DNA from 2 places in the Lactobacillus sp. M0390 genome. Region 1 is predicted to be linked to the other one. Evidence: predicted binding sites of a transcription regulator. Region 1 holds the regulator's gene; the other holds the start of a gene.
What was found. The regulator LexA, encoded in region 1, represses DNA repair genes until DNA is damaged. The targets are predictions, from matches to a motif close to CNAACANNTGTTNG.
Positions count from the first base shown of each region.

Region 2: a site for LexA is predicted at 1,718-1,731, ahead of H3R25_RS07595 (sigma factor). Genes of this name have one in related genera too.

Region 1 is NZ_JACFPH010000001.1:690,208-694,423, reverse strand. It holds gene rimM (ribosome maturation factor RimM) at 1-181, shown strand, start outside; gene trmD (tRNA (guanosine(37)-N1)-methyltransferase TrmD) at 171-896, shown strand; gene rplS (50S ribosomal protein L19) at 1,010-1,357, shown strand; gene H3R25_RS03295 (nucleoside phosphorylase) at 1,458-2,222, shown strand; gene lexA (transcriptional repressor LexA) at 2,492-3,115, opposite strand; gene H3R25_RS03285 (DUF896 domain-containing protein) at 3,260-3,532, shown strand; gene H3R25_RS03280 (YneF family protein) at 3,602-3,817, shown strand; gene H3R25_RS03275 (ABC transporter ATP-binding protein) at 3,889-4,216, shown strand, end outside.
Region 2 is NZ_JACFPH010000004.1:39,519-43,734, forward strand. It holds gene cysS (cysteine--tRNA ligase) at 1-420, shown strand, start outside; gene H3R25_RS07585 (Mini-ribonuclease 3) at 413-856, shown strand; gene rlmB (23S rRNA (guanosine(2251)-2'-O)-methyltransferase RlmB) at 843-1,598, shown strand; gene H3R25_RS07595 (sigma factor) at 1,796-2,374, shown strand; gene H3R25_RS07600 (hypothetical protein) at 2,442-2,660, shown strand; gene rpmG (50S ribosomal protein L33) at 2,845-2,994, shown strand; gene secE (preprotein translocase subunit SecE) at 3,000-3,170, shown strand; gene nusG (transcription termination/antitermination protein NusG) at 3,271-3,819, shown strand; gene rplK (50S ribosomal protein L11) at 3,946-4,216, shown strand, end outside.

The DNA.
Region 1 (4,216 bases):
TAGTGATTTGGGAAAAATCACTGGAATTGAAACCCCAGGAGCCAATGACGTTTGGGAAGTTACTGAAGATTCAGGCAACGAGTATTTAATTCCTTATATTGATGATGTTGTCAAAAAGGTCGATGTCAATGCTAAAAAAGTTTATGTAGAACTATTGGAGGGTTTGCGAGATGAAAGTTAATATTCTGACACTTTTTCCGGATATGTTCACTCCTTTAACAACTTCAATGCTTGGCCGTGGTCTTGAAGACGGTAAATGGGAATTAAATTTAGTTAACTTTCGTGACTTTACTTCTGATGTTCATCATCATGTTGATGACACGCCATACGGCGGCGGCGCAGGCATGGTCTTACAAATTATGCCAATTAAAAAGGCACTTGATTCACTTGCCAATAAAGGTAAAGTGATTATTACGGCACCACAAGGAAAGACTTTCAATCAGAAAATGGCACAGGAATGGTCAAAAGAAGATAATTTAACTTTTATTTGTGGCCATTATGAGGGTTTTGATCAGCGTGTTTATGATTTAGCGGATGAAACTGTTTCAATTGGAGATTATGTTTTAACTGGTGGAGAATTACCAACGATGAGTATGGTTGACGCAACTGTACGGCTATTACCTGGTATTTTAGGTAACGCAGCCTCTCCAGTTGAAGAAAGCTTTGCACATGGCTTATTAGAATACCCGCAGTATACTCGACCAGAAGATTTTGAAGGGATGAAGGTCCCAGCTGTTTTGACTTCAGGTAATCATCAAAAAATTGAAGAATGGCGTCATAAAGAGTCGCTACGAGCAACGTATTTGTATCGGCCTGATTTACTGGAAAATTATGAACTTAGTTCTCAAGAAAAAACCATGTTAGAAGAGATTAAACAAGAAGACACAAGAGCTTGATTTTACAAGCTTTCTTTGCTAAGATAACAAAGGTGCAATTGTAATGTACTAATAGTTATGGGTGTTCCGCTGGCGTAGATAATCGTTGATGAATGCCGAAGAAGGAGAAAAATATGGATCCATTAATTCAAGAATTAACTAAAGAACAATTACGTGATGATATTCCTGACTTCCGTGCTGGTGACACTGTTCGTGTTCACGTACGTGTTGTTGAAGGTTCTCACGAACGTATTCAGATGTTCGAAGGTGTTGTAATCAAACGTAAGGGTGCAGGTATTGCTGCAACTTATACTGTTCGTAAGATTGCTTCCGGTGTTGGTGTTGAACGTACCTTCCCAGTAAATGACCCTCGAGTAGCTAAGATTGAAGTATTACGTCACGGTCGTGTACGTCGTGCTAAGCTTTACTACTTACGTGAACGTCATGGTAAATCTGCAAGAATCGCAGAAAAGCGTCGTTAATTCACGTTTAAGTAAAAGAGAATCACTCCGCAATGGAGTGATTCTCTTTTTTGTTTATGTTAAAATATTTATTAAAATATTTTTAATGAGGAAAAGAACTATGAAAGAACCATTTTTGTTAAATTTTGATCCTGAACCGCGGGCTGTTTTAGAACGAGATCACGAAAAAGAAATTAATCACTTTCATTTTCAGCCCAAGCTGCTGTTCGCATTCTTAACTCCTGATGTAATCAGTGATTTTTTGGCTCGTTATCCTCATAAAAAGCTTGGGTTCTTTGACTGCTTTGAAGGAGAAACCCCAATATATGAGGTTGATTTAGATGGACAAAAAATTACTTTTTGTCAGGCAAAAATAGGTGCTGCAGCTGCTGTAGAGCTATTAGATTGGCTAATAAGTTATGGTGTTAAACAGATTTTAGCAATAGGATCAGCAGGCTGCTTAGTTGATTTACCAGAGAACTATTTTCTACTACCTACAAGAGCTATTAGAGATGACGGTACATCCTTTCATTATATGAAACCAGGAACATATATTGATTTAAACTCAAGGTTTCTAACAAAGACAAAAAAGTTACTGAATCAAGAAGGCTTTAAAGTTGAAGAAGTAACTACCTGGACAACTGATGGTTTCTTTAGGGAAACTGTCAAGAAAGTAAAGCAGGCCAAAGAACTGGGGGCCTCTTGTGTAGAGATGGAATGTGCAGCAATGGCTGCGTGTGCACAATTTAGAGGGGTAGATTTTGCACAAATATTATTTACAGCAGATTCTCTCAAAGACTTAGAAAATCATGACGAAAGAGGTTGGGGCAGTGATGCTCGTGAAAAAGCCATCAATTTAGCAGCAAATATTATAGCCAACATTTAATTTCCAACTTTGTGAAAAAATGGAAGTGTGAAACTGATGTGAAACCATGCTGTATTTCACAAAGTTTAAAACAAATATTGATATAACAGCATTCAATACCGAAATAACTTCAAAAATTTGTGAATTACATTTTAATAATTGCTGTGGAAAGATAAAAGGACAAATTTTGCATTTCTGCTTTATTTAGATGTGACTCAAAAATGTAGAAAAAAACCATTGAATTCCGAATAAAACTAGTTCGTAAATTTCAATGGTGTAATAAATAGTTTCTAAATAATGTTGTTTCGATATAAGCCAACCACTTTACCTAAGATATGAACGCTGTTCAAGAGTATTGGTGCCATAGTATCATTTTCTGGCTGTAAACGGTAATGATCTTTTTCTTTATAGAACCGCTTGACGGTTGCTTCATTTTCATCGGTCATTGCAACAACAATCTCACCGTTAGTAGCAGAGCTTTGTTTACGGACAATCACATTGTCTCCGTTTAAAATACCAGCGTTAATCATGCTTTCACCGTGAACTCGTAGCATGAATAAGTCGCCAGCATCATTAGCTAAATCAGGGGGAAGTGGGAAATAATCTTCAATATCTTCAACGGCTAAAATAGGCTGACCTGCTGTGACATCACCAACAACTGGAATATCAGTAGGCTTGACACCAAGTGCCTTTTTGCCTTCTTCTGTTATTTCTAGTGCTCGAGGTTTAGTTGCGTCCTTAACAATTAAGCCTTTTCTTTCTAATCTAGAAAGATGACCGTGAACTGTAGAAGTTGATGAGAGTTCAACTCCTTGGCAAATTTCTCTAACAGTGGGAGGGAATCCGCGTTTTTCAACGGTATCATATATATAACGAAGAATTTGTAGTTGCTTAGAACTTTGCTTATTGGTCATTTTTTTCTCCCATTCGTTAGTTAATTCTTTGTATTAACTACATTCTAACAAATAATGTTGCCTAATACAAACAGGCGTTCTAAATAATTATTCTTTTTTTTATCCAAAAAGTAAGGTAGACTTTTACAAATGAGAGGTGCAAAAATGACTGAAAATAATGAACAAAGATTAACTGAAGAACAAGAAAAAAAACTAACAGATAGAATCAATGAGTTATACCATAAGAAAGAAGCTCAGGGGTTAACAAAAGAAGAAGAAGAGGAGCGACAAAAGCTTCACAAAGAATTTATCAGAAATTTCCGTGCTGGCTTTAAACAAGACGTCGAAGACTTGGTTATCGTAGATAAAAATGGTAAAGAAGTAACTTCCGAAAAAGCAAAAAAGGCACAGCGTAAGAAAGGCTTGAGAAAAGACTGATTTATAGCTTTTAATTTACTTATTTTTTAGGTAAGATATAACTATTGGACAAATTGAGGTGATTATTTTATGAATTTAGGATTAGCAATTGTATTAATTATTGTAGCGCTGCTAATAGGTCTTGTTGGCGGATTTTATGGTGCTAGAGCATACATGAAGAAATATTTTAAAGATAATCCACCAATCAGTGAAGATATGATTGTTGCCATGATGTCACAAATGGGTCAAAAACCTTCTGCTAAAAAGGTAAACCAAGTGATGAACATGATGAAACATCAAAAATAAAATCTTAACTAGATTGACATCAGACGGAGGATTATTTCTTCCGCCTTTTTATTTTGAAAGACAGGTGAAAAATGGGTATATTTTTTAAGTTAGGCTGGTTTTTTAAAAAGGAAAAGAAACGCTATTTAATCGGTGTTGCTTTTCTAGCACTAACTTCAATAATTAACTTAGTACCACCAAGAATTTTGGGTTTAATGGCTGATCAATTAGATAAAGGTCATATTTCTTGGCAAGAATATGCGACTTTAATCTTAGCCATTGTACTAGCTGCGTTAGTTTTATATGCTTTCCGCTATTTTTGGCGTCGTCAAATTTGGGGTGGTGCAGCCGAATTAGAATTGCAAATGCGCTCTAAACTGTTTGAGCACTTTATGGAAATGGATCGTACATTCTATCAAC
Region 2 (4,216 bases), on a different contig from region 1:
AAAGACGACACTTCTAATGTTGAAGACGCTAATTTACGTGAAATTTTGGCTAAAACGGAAGCAGATTTTGTTACCGCAATGGATGATGACTTTAACGTTCAAAACGCGTTAACAGCAATTTATGATTTATTACCAGTGTTAAATGCTAATATTGCGGCTGAAAGTGTCGATAAAGACGCATTAATGAAGGCGCAAGCTCTATTAACAGATTGGTTGGGTATCTTTGGTATTGATACCGCCGAGTTGATTAAGCAAAATGAAACACAAGGTGATGAGGAAATTGTTGCCTTGATTGAGCAGCGTGATGAAGCGAGGAAGAACAAAGACTGGGCTAAAAGTGATCAGTTGCGTGATCAATTAAAAGAAATGGGAGTAATCATTGAAGATACTCCGCAAGGAACAAGGTGGATTCGTGAGTAATAGTAAAAAGTTGGTCGAAAACGAAATTAATCCAGATACATTAAACGGGCAGACATTAGCCTATTTAGGGGATGCTGTTTATGAAGTTGATATTCGGCGGCATTTAGTTAAATGTGGCATTGTTAAGCCACAAGCTTTGCAGTTAAGAGCAACACATTATGTGTCAGCCAAGGCTCAAGCGGCTTTGATTACTAAGATGCAGGAAGATGGCTTATTGAGTGAGGATGAACTAGCAACTTTTCGTCGCGGTCGTAATTCTAAAACTTATAGCAAGGCCAAGAATACTAGTTTAGCGACATACCAATTGTCGACAGGATTTGAAGCAGTTTGGGGCTATTTGGAATTACTTGGTAAAAAAGAGCGGCTTCAAGAATTAACTTCTTGGTGTATTGAAACAGTGGAGAATGGTGGCATTGATGAATATGACTTCAAGTGATAGTGATTTTGTTTTTGGTAGACATGCTGGAATTGATTTTTTAAAAACGCAGGATGCTGGCAGAATCAATAAGGTTTTTTTGCAACAAGGTGTGCAGGAAAGCTTTGCAGATGAAGTGTTCGGTTTAGCAAGGGAAAAAGGAATTGTTGTTCAAACTGTTCCTAAAAATAAGCTTGATCGCCTAGTTCAAGGCGGCAATCATCAGGGACTTGTTCTGACTGTTGCTAGTTTCGAATATGCGGATTTGGATGATTTACTTGATCAATTTGATCAAGAGGAGAAACAACCATTTTTGTTAATGCTTGATTCAATTGAAGATCCGCACAATCTGGGTTCGATTTTGAGAACAGCTGATGCAACTGGGGTCGATGCAATCATTATCCCGAAAAGACACGCAACGGGTTTGACGTCTGTTGTGGCTAAAACCTCAACTGGTGCGATTGATTACGTTCCGGTTGCCCGCGTTAATAACCTTGTACAAACTAGTCAAATGTTGAAAAAACGTGGTTACTGGCTTTTTGGCACAGATATGGACGGAACAGACTATCGTCAGTGGGATAGCAATGGTAAAACTGTTCTTGTAATCGGAAATGAGGGTAAAGGCATTTCACGCTTACTGAAAGAACAAATGGATCAAATGATTACTTTGCCAATGGTTGGCCATGTGCAATCTCTCAATGCAAGTGTTGCAACTGGTGTTTTGCTATATCAAATGCTGGATACTAGAAATCATCATAAATAAAAAAGTTAAATGGGTGCCCATACAAAATGTGCGCTCATTTTTTTTGCAAATTTTGTTCTGACAACCTAAAGTGAATTTTGCTGTTATTAACCGTTACATTTACCTGTTAGTGAAAAATTTAAACATTGGTTCGTTTAAATTAAATTTTGCTTCTCAGTATTCTTTAGTTCAGATATCAACTAAAGGAGAATAGCAATATGGCTAAAATAGAAGTAGCAGGGGAAGAAACAGAGTTAATTATGCAAATCAAAAGTGGGCAGACTGATGCACTACGTAAGCTTTGCTTTTTGTATCGTCCACTAATTGCGAATATTAAGAAAAAATATCATCTTCGCTCTTACGATAATCAGGATTGGGACCAGGATGCGATGATCATTTGTTATTTAGCTGTGAAAGATTTTGATCCAAAAAAGGGTAATTTCGCTAGCTATTACAAAGTTCGGCTGGTAAATCATGCCAATACGCTTCTTAGACGTGAAATGGCATACCGCAGAAAGGCTTGGGCCAAAGCAATTTCTTTTGAAGCAGCAGTTACTAAAGGAATGAATCCTATTCGGCGGCCAGAAACTTTTTTACCAGAAGTGCCGCTAAGCATAAAACTAGCTGAATTAGTCAACAAGCTATCGATTTTAGAAGTTACGGCTTTATTAATTATTCTCGGACTTTGTCAACCAGAACAGATAATTAACGACTGGCAAATTTTGCCAATGACCTTAGTAAGGGCACGCTCGCGTCTGTTGCAAAAAGCACGATTAATTTTATTAGACTCTGTTTAATAGAAAATGATGAGAATTTAGCGTATAATTAATAATTGTAGAATTATTTTATAGGAGGTAGATTAAGATGGCAGAAGATGTTATCAAGACTGCATTGTTAGATCGTCACATGAAAGAGGTTTTTGACTGGAGTGATTCAGACATGCCAGTTAGGGATGCTCTTTGGGACTATTTCATGGAAAAGAATGGTAGAGATACCATGAAGACGGAAGAAGATATGCTTCCGTTCCTTGATTATTCTGACGATAAAATCGAATCCTTCGTAAATGAAAATCTTAAGAAGTAAATCCGACTATTACAATGTTCTACGCCCGGTGGTTACGCTTTTGTTTGACCACCAAAAACAGCTGCTTAATAAGTAGCTGCTTTTTATTTAAAGAGAAAAATTGACTTGAATTTTAGGGCAATTATTAAATGAATTGCTTATACCTGTATTTTTTGCTAAAATACAATAGTTTGGAAGTGAGATTATGGCAGTGAAAAAAGCATCATTAGCTTGCAGCGTATGCGGCTCGCGTAACTACTCAATCACCGCAGGCAAGAATCGCACGAAGCGGCTTGAATTGAATAAATTTTGTAAACATTGTGGCAAAATGACATTACACAAGGAAACGAGGTAAATTGAATGATTAAGTTTTTTAAGAGCGTAGCACACGAAATGCACTTGGTAACATGGCCAACAGCTAAACAAAATCGTCATGATACTGGAACAGTCATTACTACTTCAGTTTTATTCGCCTTGTTTCTAGGAGTGTTAGACTACTTGTTCAGCGTTTTAACACAAATGTTCATGTAAATAGAAATGAAATTCTATTCGTGATATAATAAATAAAGTTAAAGAAAAAACCTCTGAGTGGAGGTTTTTTTGTTTGCCAAAATAAAAGGAGAAATTTGTAATGATTGAAACAACAAAGAAGCAATGGTACGTGCTTCATACTTATTCAGGATACGAAGATAAGGTTAGATCTGACTTATTATCACGTGCACAAAGCATGGGGATGCAAGATTATATCTTTCGGGTAATGGTTCCTGAACAAGAAAAAATCGAGAAGGTCAACGACAAGAAAAAAGAAGTTGAAGAAAAAATCTTCCCTGGTTACGTATTAGTTGAAATGGTCATGACTGACGAAAGTTGGTTTGTTGTTCGAAATACACCTAACGTAACTGGATTTGTTGGTTCACACGGTGGTGGTTCTAAGCCATCTCCACTTCTTGAAGAAGAAGTTAATCGTCTGTTGCGTCAACAAGGGGAACCTGCAAAACGTCCTCAAGTTGATTACGAAGTTGGAGAAACTGTCACTATTATTGATGGTGCATTTAACGGTGTTGAAGGCAAGATTACTGAAATTCAACCTGATAAATACAAGCTATTTGTTTCAGTTGATATGTTTGGTCGTGCAACTACAACCGAGCTTGACTACGATCAAGTAGAAAAAATCAGCTAAACTTTTACGAGAGATTGCAAATTTAAAAAAACGATGGTACCATATTAAAGTACTTTTATTATTGTGGGAGGAAAAGTAGGTAACTTTTCCATTTTAACCACGCACGGAATCAAGGAGGTTTTGACCGTGGCAAAAAAAGTTATTAACGTTGTCAAATTACAAATACCAGCTGGTGCTGCAACACCCGCTCCTCCAGTTGGTCCTGCTTTAGGTCAAGCAGGAATTAACATTGTAGGTTTTACTAAGGACTTCAATGCTAGAACTGCTGACCAAAAAGGCATGATTATTCCTGTAGTCATCACAGTTTATGAAGACCGTTCATTCGAATTCATAACTAAGACTCCACCAGCTCCAGTTCTTTTGAAGCAAGCTGCTAAGATCGACAAGGCATCCGGTG